DNA from 3 places in the Chryseobacterium sp. WLY505 genome. Region 2 is predicted to be linked to each of the others. Evidence: riboswitches for the same ligand, from Rfam matches in the RefSeq annotation. Region 2 holds a riboswitch; each other region holds the start of a gene.

Region 1 (6,635 bases), on a different contig from region 2:
GTTACATTTCCTGAAACCTCCCATTGTTTCGATAATTTTGCCAAAGCACCTACCTCAATACCTCTTCTATAGCTTTTCCCCGAATTTGTTCTGATAAATGCTCCTACATTATTCAATTCTCCATTCAACACCAGCTGGTTCACATAATACATGTAATAAACATTGGCCGTCAATGAAACAATCCCGAACTGTTTTTCAAAACCTGCTTCAATATCATGAAGTTTTTCGGCTTTCACATCGTTATTCGCCATCAGGTCATCTCTGTTGGGTTCACGGTGAGCATGAGCGTATGAAAGGAATATTTTACCTCCGTCAATTCTGTAATTCACTCCGGCTTTAGGATTAAAGAACAGCCAGTTTTTACTTAAATCTGCTCCTTCATCATCACCAGCCGTCAGAATCTTTGTGTTGTAATTGATTTTCCTAAGTTGTAAATCTCCAAAGAATTCAAAATTATCCACTCTTAATAAAGCTTTTGCAAAACCTGACACTTCATTCTTTACAGAGCGGTTTCTGTAATATTCGCTTTCATCAATCTGAGGAAAAAATACTCCTGTCACATTTCCATAATGCCTTCCGTAATACTGATTGACAACGGCACCAAAGTTCAGATCTAAATTTTCAAACTTTCCGTACAAGGTAGAAACCATTCCGTAGAAATCATTATTCAGCCATTTTTTTCTGATAAAGTCTGAAGCTTTTATCGTTTGTCCTCCTTCTGTTATATTAGGAAGGTTATATCTTGAAAAAGGGTCTCCCTGCTTGTAGTTTTCATAATATCCTTTTCCTTTTGTATAATGGAATGTGGTTTCAAGATTCCAGCGGTCGCTGAACTTCTGTTCCCAAAGCAACTGATAATGGTTCTGTCTGTAATTATCCGTTTCATTATCATAGAAACTTACAATATTCTCCCAGTTGGCATCATAAATGGCTCCTGAAATATTGAATTTAGGATCCGTTTCCCAGGTTTTACGATCAATACCATTCCATGCCTGATACGTTTTCTCTTTTCCCCCAAAAGCCATTAAACGTAATTTCGTATTTCCTTCTTCAAATAAAGCAGTGAAATTATAAGAATGTAAGTTGGATGAAGCTCTGTCGATATATCCGTCAGAATGAATATGGGTATATCTTCCCATCACGGAAAGTCGGTTTTTCCAGAATTTCCCTGAGCCTATTTCAGCTGAATATTTATAGGTATTAAATGATCCGTAGCTGTCATCTGTTTTAAAATAAAACTTCTCTTCAGGATCTTTAGAAAGTACATTAATACTTGCTCCGAAGGCAGAAACCCCGTTATTGGAAGTTCCTACTCCTCTCTGAATGACAATCTGTGAGGCAGAACTTGTTAAATCCGGTACGTTGACAAAGAACGTTCCCTGACTTTCAGAATCGTTGTATGGAACACCATTCATCATGACATTGATGGCACTTCCTGAAACTCCACGGATTCTAAAACCGGTATATCCTACACCATTTCCGGCATCGGAAGTAGAAATAATGGAGGTTTGATTTTTCAAAAGAATAGGAAGATCCTGTCCCAGATTTTTACTGTCCAGATCTTTCTGTACATTGATGATTTCCTTTGCTACCGGCAGCCTTTTGGTAAAGTTGACTGCTTCAATTTCCCTCACCTTTAGGGAATCTTTATTCTGAGCCTGTATAAAAGCTACTGAGCCTACACTAAGCCCTAAAAAAAATAATCCTTTCATTCTATAAATCTTTAACATTTAATGAATAAAAGGGGTGATTATGAGATAATTGACAAATCGCAAACGATGCTGATGCTTATCGAATATTTATCGCTAATCATCCATCAATTATTTAAATGGTTCCCTAAACAGCATTACCTGTTCCAGGTTCATTGGGTATAATCTCAGCCTGTTAAAGCACCCCTTTATTTCAGCCGCAAAATTACAAAAAATATATGAATTGGAATTGGGGTTGTGAGATGCGGGATAACGGGTTACGAGGTGCGGGATTCGGGGTATTGAGTTTCGGTATACGTGGATGCTATGGAATGAAAAATAGGAGTTATCAAATAAATCATTCATCATTCATCATTAATAATTATTTAGTACGTTTTGTTGTTGGCGTCGATATAGTAGTAATTCGAGCCGTCTTTGGTCACTTCAAACATCTTGCCCAGTTTCCAGCTGAAATTTCTTTTAATATTGGAATATTCAAATGGAATGATAATCTTATTATTAACATCAATAATTCCGAATTTATCATTATTGGAAGCTACAATCATCGGGTTAGCCACATCATCCCCTTCCAAAATGAACAGATACTGATATTGAGGATAGATCTGATATTGTCTGTAATCGGCAGCATTCACAAACTTTGACTTTTCAATGATTCCGTAAAAACCATTGAGGATATAAGCCTGAAATAGCTGTTGTTTATATTCTTCAAATTTACACTTTCCAAAATCGGCTTCTTTGAATTGATATACTCTCTTCCCAGACTGGTCTACACGGTAAGAAATCATGTTTTTTTCTACCGTGGCATAGTCTTTTGTTCCGAATTTTCTGACCTTTTCATTAGGAGAATTCAGAAGGTTGCAGTCTTCATAAAAAAATACAGCAATATGATATTCCGGCTGGATAATAAATTTCCCGTTCTGGTTGACATACCCGAACTGATCTCCTTTTTTCTTAGGAATCAGGACAGGAAGATCTTTGTTGATCACTACCAGATCAGCATTAGGTTTATTAGCTGCAGCAGCTTTTTTAACTGTGCTTTTTGTTCCTTTCTTCACGGGAATTTTCTTCACAGATTTGGTCTGCGAGAAAACGAAAATCGAAATAAAAACACATAAAACATTCAGGATATTTTTCATATTCTCCATTTGTTTACAAAAATACGACCAAAAATAGATATTATAAAATTCATATTTATAAAGAATCTAAATAATTTCATTCTTATAAAATTGTAAAATTTCGTAATTTTGGGAACATTTTGAATTGTTTGATAATTTTAAAAAACTTTTGAAAAAGTGTAGATTATGCTGACTTTATTCGGTTAATGTTGCATCAAAATGCGGGAACTCAAAATGTCATTAATTGTATTTATACACACCAGTAAAGAAAAAGCAGGCCTACCTTTAATTTTGAAAGACCTTCTATTATGAGTATTTATAAGGATTACATCAAAGAGATTGAAGAAAGAAAAACCCAGGGGCTTCATCCTAAGCCAATTGATGGTGCTGAATTACTAAGCGAAATCATTACACAAATTAAAGATTCAGGTAATGCTGACCGACCGGATTCTCTTCAATTTTTCATTTATAACACACTACCTGGTACGACAAGTGCAGCGGGAGTGAAAGCAAAATTTTTAAAAGAAATTATTCTGGGTGAATCCGTAGTAGAAGAAATTTCCCCGGCATTTGCCTTTGAACTGTTATCTCATATGAAAGGAGGACCTTCTATTGAGGTATTGCTGGATCTTGCTCTGGGTAATGACGCGGCTATTGCTAAAGAAGCTGCCAACGTTCTTAAAACTCAGGTTTTCCTTTATGAAGCAGATACCAATCGTCTGAAAGAAGCATTCAACAGCGGAAACGAAATTGCAAAAGAAATTTTAGAAAGCTACGCCAAAGCTGAATTCTTTACTAAACTTCCGGAAGTTGCAGAAGAAATCAAAGTAGTAACATTCATCGCAGGTGAAGGAGATATCTCAACAGATTTACTTTCTCCGGGTAACCAGGCGCACTCAAGATCAGACCGTGAACTTCACGGAAAATGTATGATTACTCCTGAAGCTCAGGAAGAAATCAAAGCTTTACAGGCAAAACATCCTGATGCAAGCGTTATGCTGATCGCTGAAAAAGGAACAATGGGTGTTGGATCATCCAGAATGTCCGGAGTAAACAACGTTGCTCTTTGGACTGGAAAACAGGCTAGCCCTTATGTACCATTCGTAAACATTGCTCCTATTGTAGGGGGAACAAACGGTATTTCCCCGATCTTCCTTACCACAGTAGACGTTACCGGAGGTATCGGTATCGACCTTAAAAACTGGGTGAAGAAAGTGGACGAAAACGGAAACCCTGTTCGTAACGAAAATGGAGATATCGTTCTTGAGGAAGCTTATTCAGTAGCAACAGGAACTGTTTTAACAATCAATACAAAAGAAAAGAAATTATATAACGGAGATCAGGAATTGATCGACCTTACCAAATCTTTCACTCCACAAAAGATGGAATTCATCAAAGCAGGAGGATCTTATGCTATCGTATTTGGTAAAAAGTTACAGACATTTGCCGCTCAGCTTTTAGGAGTTGAAGCTCCGGTTGTTTTTGCTCCATCAAAAGAAATTTCTCATGAAGGACAAGGGCTTACAGCGGTAGAAAAGATTTTCAACAGAAATGCTGTAGGAACTACACCAGGAAAAGTTTTACACGCTGGTTCAGACGTTCGTGTACAGGTAAATATCGTTGGATCTCAGGATACAACAGGTCTTATGACTTCTCAGGAGCTTGAATCTATGGCAGCAACTGTGATTTCTCCGATTGTTGATGGTGCTTACCAATCAGGATGTCACACTGCTTCTGTTTGGGATAAAAAAGCTCAGGCTAATATTCCTAAACTGATGAAATTCATGAACGAGTTCGGTTTGATTACAGCCCGTGACCCGAAAGGTGAATACCACGCGATGACTGACGTTATCCACAAAGTTCTTAACGACATCACTGTAGACGAATGGGCCATCATCATCGGTGGTGACTCTCACACAAGAATGTCCAAAGGAGTAGCTTTCGGAGCTGACTCAGGAACTGTGGCTCTTGCATTAGCTACTGGTGAAGCATCTATGCCAATTCCTGAATCTGTAAAAGTAACCTTCAAAGGAAACATGAAAGAACACATGGATTTCCGTGATGTGGTTCATGCTACACAAGCTCAGATGTTGAAGCAGTTTGGAGGAGAAAATGTATTCCAGGGTAGAATCATTGAGGTTCACATCGGAACACTTCCTGCTGACCAGGCATTTACATTTACAGACTGGACTGCTGAGATGAAGGCAAAAGCTTCTATCAACATTTCTGAAGATAATACTTTGATCGAATCACTGGAAATTGCAAAAGGCAGAATCCAGATCATGATCGACAAGGGTATGGATAATCACAATAAAGTTCTTCAGGGATTAATTGACAAAGCAAACAAGAGAATCGAAGAAATCAGATCAGGAGAAAAACCTGCTTTGACTCCGGATTCAAACGCTAAATATTACGCTGAAGTAGTGGTAGATCTTGACGTAATTGTTGAGCCAATGATTGCTGACCCGGATGTAAACAATGACGATGTTTCCAAGAGATATACTCACGATACCATCAGAGATCTTTCTTACTATGGTGGTGAGAAAAAAGTAGATCTTGGTTTCGTAGGATCTTGTATGGTTCACAAAGGTGACCTTAAGATTGTTTCTCAAATGCTTAGAAACATTGAAAAGCAGCAAGGTAAGGTAGAATTCAGTGCTCCTCTTGTAGTAGCAGCTCCTACTTACAACATCATTGATGAGCTTAAGGCAGAAGGAGACTGGGAATTATTAGAAAAATATTCAGCTTTTGAATTTGATGATAACGCTCCAAAAGGAGAAGCGCGTGTTGAATACAAAAACGTAATGTACCTTGAGCGTCCTGGATGTAACCTTTGTATGGGTAACCAGGAAAAAGCAGCGAAAGGAGATACTGTTTTAGCGACTTCTACCCGTCTTTTCCAGGGAAGAGTAGTAGAAGATTCTGAACGTAAAAAAGGGGAATCTCTATTGGCTTCAACTCCGGTTGTTGTTCTTTCTGCGATTATCGGAAGAATCCCAAGCATTGATGAGTATAAAACGGCAGTTGAAGGGATTGACCTTACTACTTTTGTTCCTTCTATCAAAGAATTAACAAGTACAAGCGCTCACTAAGAGATTATTAATACGTCGCAAGACTATTAAAAGCTATAGAAATGGAAGATTTGGTCCTTAAGGATTTAAAATCTTCCATTTTTTTGTTTAGAACGTTTCTATTTTAAGATAATTACGTTTTTTTTTCGATAAAATCAGGAAAATAAATTCTAATTTTTCTTAAATTGAAAGTTATAAAATCTATTGATTTTAAAGTCAAAAACACCCTATTGATAGATTATAGGAACGTTTTTTGATGTACAAAAGAGTAATTTTTCTTTTTCAGACTGTAGGAAAAGAAGCTTTAACGGAAAAAGAACAAAATTAAAATACGATATGACTTTTGATATTGATATGATCAAAAAGGTGTACGAGCGTTACCCGGAAAGAATTGCTGCAGCAAGACAAATTGTGGGAAAACCTCTTACGCTTTCAGAAAAAATTCTTTACACCCACCTTTGGGAAGGAAATGCTACACAAGCATATGAACGAGGAAACTCTTATGTAGACTTTGCACCAGACAGGGTAGCAATGCAGGATGCCACAGCACAGATGGCGCTTTTACAATTCATGCAGGCAGGGAAAGCTAAAGTAGCGGTTCCTTCTACCGCTCACGCGGATCACCTGATCCAGGCAAAAGTAGGTGCAGACAAAGATTTACAGGAAGGGATCAACAAAAACTCTGAGGTATTCAACTTCCTGAGCTCTGTATGTGATAAATACGGAATCGGGTTCTGGAA
Region 2 (6,635 bases):
ATTCCATCTCCCTCCTTTGGGATCAGAATGGCGAAATCAGCATCAGGCTCATTCTTTATTTTATAATGCAAAGCTTCACACCAAAATGCAATTGCTCTGTTTAAATCCACAACGCCCCAAACGATGGATAATATTTTCAATTTCATTTCAGTATTGTTTTAAATAATGAAGAATTTAAGATCTTATAACTATATTCTCAAAAAAGAAAAAATTACAAAACGGTATATTTTTCATAAAATGGAAGAAATTTTGTTCTTACAATCGTTAAAGCAACTAAACCATTGCAAATCAAATAGGATACAATCATTGTATGACACCACTTTTTAACTGTAACCGTAATCCAGTTATCATTTTCAATCATGGGATACATCTCATTTTTTAGGTGCATAATAACATGATCCTTCCTCTTGCCGCTTAATGAAAATAAGTCTTTCATAATCTTTGATAATCTTCTATTTTTTAGTTTAACAAGTTTTTATGTTGGCTTATTTCATGGTTAGTTTTATTATTCCAAATATAGTGAAATAACAAAAAATTACTTTATGACGCCAGTCATAAAAGAATATTCCTATGCGATAAAAAGTGTATTAACAAGCAATTTTATACTCAGAAAGAAAAATCCAGATCATTGGCAGAAGGTCTGAAATTAAAATGCATAGCAGCTGTAAAGTAATCACAAAACACCTGATATACTGCAGAATTAGTATCCGTTGCCCGGATTCCTAACTGGGTGTAGACCGTAAGGATCTGATGGGATAGTTTTTGAACCAGCTCTACTCCATATTGGTGAATTTCGTTTTGATATCCTTCGGAAATATCTTTGTGATCACCGAGTATATTTTCTACTTCTCCGGCAATTTGCAATACTTTTTCCAAATGCTTTTCAACAGACTCTGCGAAACTTTTGAAATGGATCTCAGGACGAATCAATACGGCCTCTTCAATAAAATGAGAAGCCATTCCCAAATAATTGACCAACAGCGTCAAGTCTGCAAAGACCCGGAACGGAATGCTGTCCAGGATATCATTGGTGAAAAAGATATCGTAAACAAAACCGTATTCTTCACTCACAATAGCATTTTCAACAGTGAATGAATAGGTGCCGCTGGCTTTCATTCCCATAGATTTCCAGTTGGGAATCACTTGAGCCTGTTCTTTAGGAATAATGAATGACCGAACTATTTCATTGCCATTGCCATCCAGTATTGGTTTCCCGTTTTCCGTCATCTTGGCATTCAATGTAAAATGGGTAAGATGAGGTGCTCCTGTTGCAAAATTCCATGAACCGTTGATCAGATAGTAGCTGTTGTCTATTTTTTCTGCAGTTCCTCCCACCATTCCGCTGCCACCAAAGCAGGTTTCAGAATGGGTGAACAATAATTCAGCAATTTCAGGTTTTACATTTCTGGAAAAATAATTGGCTCCGGCACACAGCGTCAGCATCCAGCCAAAACTGCCATCGGTTTGAGCCCATCCAAATAATGCTTTAAGTCCTTCCTCAAAACGATAGCCCAGCCCTCCGTATTTTTGGGGAACCCATATTTTAAGTAATCCTTCTTCATGAATATATTGCATTACCTCATCAGAGATTCTGGAAGCTCCATGAAGTTCTTGTCTGATATCTTTAGTGCTCAGCATTAGCTTTGGATTTAATCAATTTTTGCCACTCTATATATCCGGAAATAGCTACTAGAAATAAAAATGAGGTTAAAGCAGCATAGAGATATAATTCTTTGTGAATCATCAAAGGGATCGAAATGATATTGCTGACATTCAGTATCACCCAGTTTTCAATTTTGCGCCTCGCCATCAGCCACATTCCTGCCCACGCAAAAGCACTTACCAGAGAATCCCAAACAGGAACATCCGAATCGGTAAAGTGAGTAAGAAAAGACCAGAATAAGATAAAAGTACCCAAAACAATCCCTCCGGTAATCCATTTTTCTGTGGTGGTGGTAACAGAGATTTCCATTTCGGATTTTTGTTTCCCGAATTTCCAGTATAACCATCCGTAGATGCTCATGATCAGATAATAAAGGTTTAAGGTAAATTCAGCGTAGAGCTTGGAAGTAAGCATCACATACAGCGTAAGCAGAATCCCCGCGATTCCGAAAAGATAGTTGTTGACGTTGTTTTTACGGGCCAGTAAAACCTGAATGACTGAAAATAAGACTCCGAACCATTCCGGTAAGGTAATTTGTTTTAAAATGTCCTGCATCATACTAATTATTAGAAATCAAATGATGAGATGATCAGTAAGCAATCCCTACGCCGGTATTATCCGGATCAGGTGTGGAAGTATATTCCTGGGTATCATCTCAGCCACTGTTCTGTAGCACCCCATTGTTCGGCAAAGGTGCGTTTTTTTGGTGGAAAAAGAAAGGACTTTGGCTTTTTATTTACAGGATATGATCACGATTATAAAGAGTCGCTGAAGTAAATTATAATTTTATGGATACCTAAAAAATTATATTATGGACAATCAGGAAATATCAGTACTTAATGACTTACTTCACATTACCAACGACAGAAAGGAAGGTTTTGAAAAAGTTGATGGAAAAGTCTGGGAAATGTATCCGGATGTAAAAGATGAGTACGAACATATGATTTCGCAGACTAAAATTATGAAAAATGAACTGGTTAACCTCATCACAGAAAAGCAAGGTATTCCGGAGGACTCAACATCCCTGGCAGGAGCTGTTCACAGAACATGGATTGACATTAAAAATTCTTTTACTGTGGGAAATCTGATAGAGTCTACCTTAGAAAATGTAGTGTTTGGCGAAAAAGCAGCTATCGAAGCCTATCAAAATGCCCTGGACACAGGTGATCTCAGCCCAAAAAGTACTGAGATTGTATCTGAACAGCTTCGTCTTCTTAAAGATTCTTACAGACAGTTTAAGAAAATTGAAGAATACAAAAAGAAAGAATAATCTAAAAAACTCCTCTGAAAAGAGGAGCTTACTATAATCAAGAACAAAATAATATTTAATCAAATCAAAATTATTAAATACTTTCTGTTCATATTTATGATGCAGGTCATATAAGCTGAATATTATTTGACTGCATTTTTAGCTTTTTCCGATTCCTTTAAATGATGTTCAAGGGTCGGAAGGGTCTTCGCTGCGAAAGATTTTAATGAAGACTCTGTTCCTTCTGAAGACTCTTTTTTGAATGCTTCTACATCCTCTTTGTGATCACTGACCATAAGATCTGTATATTTTTTGTCAAAGTCCTTTCCTTTCTTAGCTTTCAGATCATCATACATCTTCTGCTTTTCGGCATCCAAAGTTGTTGGTAAGGTGTACCCTGTTCCTGAAGCCCAATTTTTGAGCTCGTCATTCGCTTTGGAATGATCGGTTACCATCATTGCTCCCAAAGATTTTACTACTGAATTTTCAGCGTTTGTTGCGGCGAGTTTTCCCATCATGACCTCCATCAGTCCTCCTATAGCTGCAGCATCTGCAAACTTTTTGTCCTGATCACTGAGAGTACTTTTCTGTTCTCTGGTGTCTGTCATTTTTGTGGAGTCGCTTACCGTCATTCCGGATTCTGCAGGTGCAGACATTGTGGTACTTTCCTCAGATTGACTCGTGGTTGTCGGCTCGTTTTTTTTGCAGGCCGTTAAAGCAGCCAATGCAAAAATTGTTACTACAAGATTTTTCATAATAATAAATTTTAAGTGGTGATATAAATGAAGTCAAACAATGACTTTGTTTATAAATGCAACAATTTATCTGCCAAAAAACTGATCACAACGCTTTTAAACCAATCATAAAACATTATGAATAAATATTTTACGAATTATTAACTAACCGGAATGTAAGATTAATGCGTTCTTTCATAGAGGTTAGAGACTTAGCAATACGGTGTTCCCAGTTTTGTTGAAGATCTCCTTTCATAATCAATAATGAACCATGAGGAAGTGGTAAACTGTATTTACTCTGATGATGGTCTTTTTTCCTGAAATCAAAATTCCTGGTATGCCCAAGGCTTACCGATGCAATCACGGGACGTTTTCCGTATCTGCTTTCCTTATCCCGATGCCAGGCAACTGAATCATTGTGATCTCTGTAAAGGTTAAGCAATACAGAATTGAACTGATAACCGGATGTTTCTTCTATCCTTTCTTTTAAGGAAAACAGTTCAGGGGTCCAGAGGTTATTCTCCACTTCACCATTTCCTGATGGATAATCCGTTTTCGGATCCCCATACCAGGCGGTTAAGCGAGGTGTGAGGACCATCTTATCGTACATTTTCTGGGTGCGTTGTTTCCAGGGAGCTGTTTCAAGTAAATGGTTTTTAAGCTGGTCTGCTTCGTCCTGGCTCAGGAAATGTTCTCTGTATTCCAGAAGGTCTTTTGGAAATTCGTACAGATCTGCTGAGTCGAACAGGCTAAGTTGTGTCATTTTTAAACTTTATAAATGGCAGAATACAGTTTTCTTTTATAATATAATAGTTTTGGTATTCAATTACAGTTCATTATTAAAAACAAAATTGATACAAATAATATCTACAAATATACTAAAACTGATACAAAATCAATCATAATAAAAATGCTGCATTTTAAACCTTTCTGGTTTTCAATAAAAAAAGACCTGAAAAAATCAGGTCTCCTTTTTTAAAGATTGTATTTACATTGCTTTGCTGTTAAGGTTGGTATCAGCAACTTTGGTTAACAGCTCATCACATTTTTTTTCTTCTTCCAGTGTGCTTAAAAGGTTTTTAAGACAATCCTCTTCTTTTAATACTTTAGCAAATGCAGCAAGTGTTCCATAGGTGGCGATTTCGTAATGTTCAACTTTCTGTGCTGCTGCAATAATTCCCGCATCTCTTACTGCTCCCGGTTCTGTTTCTTCCAGTATGCTCTTCCCCTCATCCAGCAACCCCTGCATAGCATCGCATTTCTTTGCCTGGGCTTTTTTCCCTAATGCTTTAAAGCATTCTTCCAATCTTTCAACGTGGCCTTCCGTTTCGGTGATATGCTTGTCGATGGCTGTTTTAAGCTTTTCGCTGGTTGCATTTTTCATCATCGTCGGCAGCGCTTTCAACAGTGCTTTTTCAGCCCAGTAGATATCTTTCAGCGCATCTTCAAAAAGATCTTCCAAACTTTTGGCTGCATTTTTTTTTGCAGGAGTTTTGGTTGTTGCTTTTGCTGTTGTCGTTTTTTTGGCTGGTGATTTTTTGGTTGCCGTTTTAGTTTCCATAATATAATAATTTAGTGTTTGATTGGTGGTAAATCTGCAACTATAAGACCATTTTTACCTGAAATACAAAGATGTGGTATCTAAAATTATCAGAGTATATAAGGTAAAGAATCAGGACAGCTGTTTACAAAGAATAAAAGGTCTGAAAATTTGTCAATCATTATGGTGTTTATTTTTTTACCCATACACTTACTGAACCCGGATTTACAGTAAACACCGCTTTCCCCTCTTTATCCGTATAAACTTCTTCATGACGATTCTTTAAAAAATCGGTATAAACCGAATCCGCATGTTCTTTTCCCAGTTCTATTTCTTTATAACCCTCTTCACTGTTAGACAAAATTACAATGCATCCCGGATGCTTTTCATCTCCTTCCCGTACAAAAGCCACGCAGTTGGGATGATCAAAATAATCGATCTGCTCACCATATGCAAAAAGCTTTCTCGCTTCAAGCAGACCAGGAAGTTCTTCAACCTTCGGCATGATGATATGCACTTCCTGTTCATCTTTTATATCAATATAGTCTGCGCCAAAAAGATCGGGATAAAAGATGCAGGGATAAGCTTCATCGGTAAGAAGAATAATAGCATAAGCCAAGGGTTTGAACCAGTCTTTCACCGCAGATTCAAGAGCCTGAAGCTGCTGTGTATCGTGATTTTCAACAAAAGAAACTGAGAATACCGGTTTCTTCTCCAGGAAACTTCCTTTTAAAATCCGGCTCATATCATAATCTTTACCATCCTGTGATGCTTTAAAGAAATTATAATGCAGCGGAGCATCAAAACAAGAGATAAGATCAGACATTTTATCGGAAAAATACTCAATTTTTTCTGCCTCGTCTTTCCAGAATTCGCCTAAAACAAAACATTCAGGATTTACTTCTGTTTTAATATAGGAGATCCAGTCTTTCAAAAAGTCGGAGGAGATATGTTTTAAGGCATCCAATCTGATTCCGTCTGCTTTCGTTGTTTCCAGATACCATCTGATCCAGTTTTTCATTTCCTTCACAACATAAGGATTACGGTACTCTATGTCAGCTCCCATCAGATAATCATAATTACCGAACTGATGACTTACGGCATCTGTCCACTCCTCACCATATGCATTATGGATTTTAAAAACCCCCTTCATCTCCTCTCCTTCTTTGATCACATAGTCAATACCGCTGAAACAGTGGCAGTCCCATATAAAGTCCGAATACACTCCTTTTCTTCCCGGAAAAGTAAATTTCGTATAGGCTGAAACCTCCATGTTTTCAGAGATTCTTTCATTACGGTTTTCTTCATTCAGCTGATGTACCATAATCTTTTCTTCTTCATCTCCACCCATCCTATGGTTTAAAACAATATCCGCATACACAGACATTCCCGCTTCATGCGCTTTCTCTATGGCAAGTAAATATTCAGCTTTCGTCCCATATCTTGTTG
Region 3 (6,635 bases), on a different contig from region 2:
CTTTTAATGAATCAAGCAGATCGTCTTCCCTGGATTGGGCATCAATTCTTTTGAGCGCCATGGTTACCATATTGCTTTCTGATGCGATGACAGATTGTACCATATCTCTCATACTTCCGAATTTTCCTGTTCCTAAAAACAGTCTTGATTCAAAAATTCTTCCCGCTATTTCTAATTTCTGATTGTTCATATCATTACTTTTTTTAGTTCATTAATTAAGGTCGGTTGCTTGGTAATGAGCCCTGATACAGCAACACCATAAATCCCGATTTCCTGTAACGGTAAAATATCTTCAAGGGTAACGCTTCCGATGGCAAATATTTTAGGAATATCAATCGATTTTTCTCTTAATCCATCAATGATCGCCTGATAGCCTGCAAATCCAAGAACAGGACTTAGTTTTTCTTTGGTTGTGGTAAATCTCAATGGTCCTAAACCGATATAATCACAAGATTCTTCGATTCTTCGGATGACATCTGAAAGGGTATTCGCTGTTCCACCAATAATCTTATTTTCGCCTAATATTCGTCTGGCATCTTCTACAGCCAGGTCATTTAATCCTACATGCACACCATCTGCGTCAATTTCTTTAGCCAGATATACATGGTCATTGATGATACAAACCGCGTGATATTCTGAACAAAATTGTTTTGAAATTTCACAGAGGTTGATTAATTCGTTTTCAGAAGCATTTTTCCATCGAACCTGTACCCATTTGATCCCGTTGTCTAGGGCTTTCCGGATACAAAGTTCCTGTTCCTGAAGGGTATTTCCTTGTGAAATGTATTGTAATTTTTCCATGTTTCTATAAATGCGTCCCCAATAAAGAGGCATTGCTTTTTAAAAATTTTTCGATGTATAATTTCCCATTCCGGCAGGCCGTTTCCCTATTTTCTCCTTTCGCCAGTTCTGCTGTGATGGCTGATGATAACACACAACCGGAACCATGTTTAGGAAAATAGTTTGCACTACTTTCGGTTGGAGCTAAAAGAATCTCTTTTCCGTTTTCAACTAAAATATCCGTTCCTAAATGATCTTCCCGATGTCCTCCTTTGATGAGTAATGAGCATTGATTTGTATCTGGCAACAGAAGTTTTTCTTTTAAAACACTATATTCGTTATAATTAGGAGTTATTAAACTAAGCTTATTAACCGTACTTTTTAATTGATGAAGAGTTTCAATATCAAAAAAAGTGAATTCAGAAGTACTTTTCAGAACGGGATCCCACACGATTTTCACTTCAGGATTCCCTTTTTGAACTGTTCTTACAATCTTACCCAGAAATTCGGCATCCTTCACGAGCCCGATTTTAACGGCTGAAACGGGATAATTTTCCATCAGCACCTTAATCGCTTCAGTTACTTCATCTATAGGCCGCCATTCTAAACTCAGGCATTTCGAAGCAGTTTGCAAGGTTAAGGCGGTACAAACTCCAAGCCCCATCACTTTCAATTGCTCAAAAGTTTTACTATCTGATAATAAGCCTGCTCCCCCACTGGGATCGAAGCCTGCGATACTTATGACATAAGGACGTTCCTGCATTTTTTGAATACTTTTAAGGATTCTTCACTTTCCCAGATCGCACCTAATAAGGCTGCTCCATCTACATCTGATTCGAAAACTTTGGGAATATTATTCTGATCAATTCCTCCAAGGGCAATTAATTTGACATCCGGATTATTCCGGTATTTTATTTCTTCCTTTATAGTAGAATCCAGTCCATATCCTTTTTTAGAGATACTTGGAAAGAACGGGCTTATGAAAGCATATTCCCATTCTTTATCCAAAGTATTGTATGTTCCGATATTATGTACTGAAGTTGAAATTGTATTTTCTTTCATAAAAGATTTATACACTTTTTCCTTTCTATCAATCTCTCTGAAATGAAATCTTGAAATACTAAATTCCTTCCCAAGATCGTAATGCGTATGCAAAACCAGCTGTGAATGAAAGGTTTCATCAATCTGAGTGAGGAATTCAATCATTTCATTCCGGCTGATCCATGGTTTACGGATGTGAAGCAGATTAAGCCCTTCCTGAAACATTTGATTAATAAAATATGTTTCGTTCGGGACCATCAATTCAGGAGTGATGACCAGGATCATATATAAATTTCTTTTCCTTTTTCGATGAACTCCTGCGATTTATCCAGCATTCCCTGTTCGGCAGATTCACGAATTTCCTGAGTAATTTTCATAGAACAGAATTTCGGTCCGCACATGGAACAGAAATGGGCAATTTTTGCTCCTTCTGCAGGAAGTGTTTCATCGTGATAAGCTCTCGCCGTTTCAGGATCTAATGAAAGATTGAACTGATCTTCCCATCTGAATTCAAATCTTGCTTTACTTAATGCATTGTCTCTATATTGTGCTCCCGGATGACCTTTTGCCAAATCTGCTGCGTGAGCTGCAAGCTTATACGTAATCACCCCTACTTTTACATCATCTTTATTTGGAAGACCTAAATGTTCTTTTGGTGTTACATAGCAAAGCATTGCACAACCAAACCATCCGATCATTGCTGCACCGATTCCGGAGGTAATGTGATCATAACCCGGCGCAATATCAGTAGTCAAAGGACCTAAGGTATAAAATGGAGCCTCATGGCATTCTTCCAGCTGCTTTTCCATGTTTTCTTTGATCATATGCATCGGAACGTGACCTGGGCCTTCGATCATCACCTGTACATTGTGTTTCCAGGCAATTTTGGTCAGTTCACCTAAAGTTTCCAGTTCTGCAAACTGAGCCGCATCATTGGCATCTGCAATAGATCCAGGACGAAGACCATCTCCCAGAGAGAAAGCAACATCATATTTTTTCATAATCTCACAGATCTCTTCAAAATGCGTATACAGAAAGCTTTCTTTATGATGGAATAAGCACCATTTTGCCATGATAGATCCTCCTCTGGATACAATTCCGGTGACTCTTTTTGCTGTTAAATGAATGTATCTTAGTAAAACTCCTGCGTGAATGGTGAAATAGGAAACTCCCTGTTCAGCCTGTTCAATCAGGGTATCTCTGAAAATTTCCCATGTCAGATCTTCCGGAACTCCTTTTACTTTTTCCAATGCCTGATAGATCGGAACAGTACCAATCGGAACCGGACTGTTTCTGATGATCCATTCTCTTGTTTCGTGAATATTTTTCCCGGTGGAAAGATCCATAATAGTATCTCCTCCCCATCGGCAGGCCCATACTGCTTTTTCTACTTCTTCTTCAATACTGGATGAAACGGCACTGTTTCCAATATTGGCATTGATTTTCACTAAGAAATTTCTTCCAATAATCATCGGTTCACTTTCCGGGTGGTTGATATTATTGGGAATGATCGCTCTTCCCGCAGCAATTTCATCTCTTACAAACTCCGGAGTGATCTTACTTTTTGGAGTATTGGCACCAAAACTGTGTCCCGGATGTTGAAAAGCCATTTCTTTAGACACAGAATCTAGCTGTTCTATTCTTTGATTTTCCCTGATGGCTACATATTCCATTTCCGGAGTAATGATTCCCTGTTTGGCATAGTAAAGCTGTGTAACTTCTTTTCCTTCCTGTGCTACTTTAGGTTTATGATCATAGGAAAACCTTAGTTCATCCAGACGAGGATCGGCTAAACGGGCTTTGCCGTATTCAGATGTAATTCCGTCTAAGATATTCACATCATTTCTATCCAGAATCCATTGTTCTCTGATTCTTGGAAGCCCTTTCTGAATATCAATAACTGCATTTTCATCGGTATAAGGACCTGAAGTGTCATAAATGGTTACCGGAGCATTATGTTCAAAGCCGCCATTGGTTAATTTTGTGGGGCTAAGCTGTATTTCACGCATGGCTACATTGATAGGATGTATTTTCCCTTCAACATAGATTTTCTTTGAGTTCGGAAATGGCGAACATGTAATGGAGTGAGCCATAAGTATTGGTATTAAATATGAGAATTAACCGCCCTGAGTGGCAGTGATGATTAAAACTGAATCGTTGTTGTTAAGGATGGTTTCCGCCCAGACAGACAGGGGAATAATGCGGTTGTTGACAGCTACAGCAATACCTTTCTTTTTTCCAGGCAGCTCTATAGCCAGTAATGCTTCCAGATTTTCAGGAAGTACATCAAATGTTTTTCGGGTGTGGTTGATTATAAGTTCCATTCCTAATATTTTACATATACTTTAGGAATGGCCATTATTGTACAATAGAATGTACAGCAAAAGTCATCTACTTTTCCCTACGCTGGTATGATCCAGATCAGGTTCAAAGGGTAAAGTCTCAGTCTGTTGGTAACAGACACCCCTAAAGTCGGGAACGAAGTTAGACATTTTTTTAGAATGGGCAAAATCTGAAATAACTTTAAAGAAAAAAGACCATCTCAATTTTGAGACAGTCTTCATTTTTATTTTAAATAGTTCTTTAGTAAAAAAGCTTCAGGCTTCCATCAGAATTATATTGATTAGTCCAGTTTGATTGACTGAGAAAAAATTCGGAGCTATAAGGCTTAAACTCTTTTGAAATTTTTCTCTGAGGGTTATTTTTTGATAATGAAAAGTAGAAATACTCTTCAAAAATACCCAAATTCTTAAATGGATTTTGTACAGAATCAAAGTTATCAAATGTAATTTCATTCGTAATATAAGCATCAATGTTATTATGCTTTTCAGTTTTAACTGCCTTTTCTAAATTTCCTGAGTTATTATAAACAAACTTTTCTACGTAAGTCAAAATATAATCTTGCGGATCAGTTGGATCATACGGAACATTAGGATATTGTGTTAAAATTTCAGTTAACTTTCCTGAAGCATCATATGTATAGGTGAGATACTTATCCATATATGAATTATTAACCTGTGGAATAACTACTTTAATAACTCTACCTTGATTATCAAATTCAAACCTTCTTTCCTTCAACTGAACATTGAAACCAGGGTCAGAGCTGTAATCTTTCATAATTGCTGTATTTCCTGTGTAGGTTACCGCTGTATAAACAGATTTTGAATAAGCATAAGGAAACCCGGTACTTCCGGAAAGTTCCAACTTTCCTCCTATTTTTTTTATAATTCTTCCCTGAGCATCATATTCGAATATATAATTTTGCTCCGATCCATTAAAAACAGGTGACAAAACAGGATAATTCCACGATATTTTACTTGTATTTTCAGTAATCGTCTGTTGTGAATGATCAGGTGGCAATTCATCATTGTCTGAACAAGATGCCATAACCAGCAACGTGGTTAATAAAAGTGATTTGAATTTCATGGTATAGTTTTTTATGATATGCTTATTCTTCACAAGCTCTCCATATGGCATCATTCTGCGGAACAGGAGCTATGATTTCAATGTTTTCTTTGGTAACGGGATGAATAAACTCCAGTTTTCTTGCATGAAGGTTGATTCCCCCATCAGGATTGGAGCGCGGTGCTCCATATTTCAGATCACCCTTAATCGGAACTCCGGTCTTGGATAGCTGTGCTCTGATCTGATGATGTCTTCCGGTTTCAAGATCAATTTCAAGAAGGAGATAATTATCCAGTGTTTTGATCACATGATAGGTAAGAATAGCTTCTTTCGCCCCTTCAGTAGCTTTCGGAAAGACAATAGCCTTATTATTTTTTTCGTTTTTCTTTAAATAATGCACCAGTCTCTGGCTTTGCGGGATCATTTCTTTTCCAACAACTGCCCAATATGTTTTTTTCACTTCACGGTTTTTCACCATCTGCGTCAAACGGGAAAGCGCTTTGGAAGTCTTTGCATAGATCACCAGCCCGGATGTGGGACGGTCTATACGATGAACCAAGCCGAGAAAAACATTTCCCGGCTTAGCATCTCTTATTTTTATAAAATTCTTGATGGATTCTAATAGTGATTCATCTCCGGTCTTATCGCCCTGTACAAGCTGACCTACCTTTTTATTAATCACCAGAAGATGGTTGTCTTCATATATAATCTGCTCCTTCATACTTCTTCCGTCTATCTTCTTCTATTGGATAAAGACAGGATAATCCCTGCCAGAAGGCCTACCGTTTTAACCGCTGAAAGTTTTGACCCTTCCGGAATAAATGCTCCGAATACACAGATTGCTGCAGCAGCGTACATTGCATATACAAAGTTTTTATTCGTAAGCAATGGAGCCTGAATAAAGAAACTCGCTCCTATCAGCACATAGAATACTTTTCTTGAAAGCAATTGATTAATTTCCGGGGAGAACAGATTAAACCATCCCACAGCAAGACAAATTAATGCTGCGATAGATAATATTCCCTGGATAGATTGTTGGTTTTGCATAGATTAATAGCTTTCGTTTTCGTTTGGAAACTCTACACTTTTCACATCTTTTACATATTGAGAAACAGCTCCTGTAATTTCTGTGTAAAGGTCAAGGTATCTTCTCAGGAATTTCGGGCTGAAACCTTTGTTCATTCCAACCATATCATGATACACCAAAACCTGTCCGTCACAATGAGCTCCGGCACCGATTCCGATGGTAGGGATAGAAATACTGTCAGTAACTTTCTTCGCTAGATCCGCAGGAATTTTTTCCAATACGATAGAGAAACATCCTAGTTCTTCCAAAAGCTGTGCATCGGCGATCAGTTTTTCAGCTTCTGCCTCTTCCTTAGCTCTTACTTTATACGTTCCGAATTTAT

The links. Region 2 has a riboswitch for thiamine pyrophosphate ahead of pnuC (nicotinamide riboside transporter PnuC). Riboswitches for the same ligand answer to the same signal wherever they lie in the genome.
Region 1: linked by a shared signal. The riboswitch ahead of RAH34_RS15505 (TonB-dependent receptor) and the one ahead of pnuC (nicotinamide riboside transporter PnuC) in region 2 are both predicted to bind thiamine pyrophosphate.
Region 3: linked by a shared signal. The riboswitch ahead of thiS (sulfur carrier protein ThiS) and the one ahead of pnuC (nicotinamide riboside transporter PnuC) in region 2 are both predicted to bind thiamine pyrophosphate.

What each region holds. Positions count from the first base shown of each region.
Region 1 is NZ_JAVCWI010000007.1:160,812-167,446, reverse strand. Features, by position in the region: gene RAH34_RS15505 (TonB-dependent receptor) at 1-1,712, opposite strand, end outside; TPP riboswitch at 1,816-1,907, opposite strand; gene RAH34_RS15500 (WG repeat-containing protein) at 2,075-2,845, opposite strand; gene RAH34_RS15495 (bifunctional aconitate hydratase 2/2-methylisocitrate dehydratase) at 3,133-5,916, shown strand; gene RAH34_RS15490 (aconitate hydratase) at 6,232-6,635, shown strand, end outside.
Region 2 is NZ_JAVCWI010000015.1:48,326-54,960, reverse strand. Features, by position in the region: gene RAH34_RS20880 (VOC family protein) at 1-146, opposite strand, end outside; gene RAH34_RS20875 (hypothetical protein) at 607-1,638, opposite strand; gene pnuC (nicotinamide riboside transporter PnuC) at 1,625-2,221, opposite strand; TPP riboswitch at 2,247-2,353, opposite strand; gene RAH34_RS20865 (PA2169 family four-helix-bundle protein) at 2,475-2,933, shown strand; gene RAH34_RS20860 (DUF4142 domain-containing protein) at 3,056-3,667, opposite strand; gene RAH34_RS20855 (alpha-ketoglutarate-dependent dioxygenase AlkB) at 3,798-4,409, opposite strand; gene RAH34_RS20850 (ferritin-like domain-containing protein) at 4,635-5,207, opposite strand; gene RAH34_RS20845 (alpha-amylase) at 5,377-6,635, opposite strand, start outside.
Region 3 is NZ_JAVCWI010000007.1:142,981-149,615, reverse strand. Features, by position in the region: gene RAH34_RS15455 (thiazole synthase) at 1-190, opposite strand, end outside; gene RAH34_RS15450 (thiamine phosphate synthase) at 187-801, opposite strand; gene RAH34_RS15445 (hydroxymethylpyrimidine/phosphomethylpyrimidine kinase) at 806-1,543, opposite strand; gene RAH34_RS15440 (thiamine phosphate synthase) at 1,519-2,106, opposite strand; gene thiC (phosphomethylpyrimidine synthase ThiC) at 2,103-3,914, opposite strand; gene thiS (sulfur carrier protein ThiS) at 3,939-4,145, opposite strand; TPP riboswitch at 4,203-4,299, opposite strand; gene RAH34_RS15425 (hypothetical protein) at 4,405-5,247, opposite strand; gene RAH34_RS15420 (RluA family pseudouridine synthase) at 5,270-5,947, opposite strand; gene RAH34_RS15415 (hypothetical protein) at 5,959-6,273, opposite strand; gene panB (3-methyl-2-oxobutanoate hydroxymethyltransferase) at 6,277-6,635, opposite strand, start outside.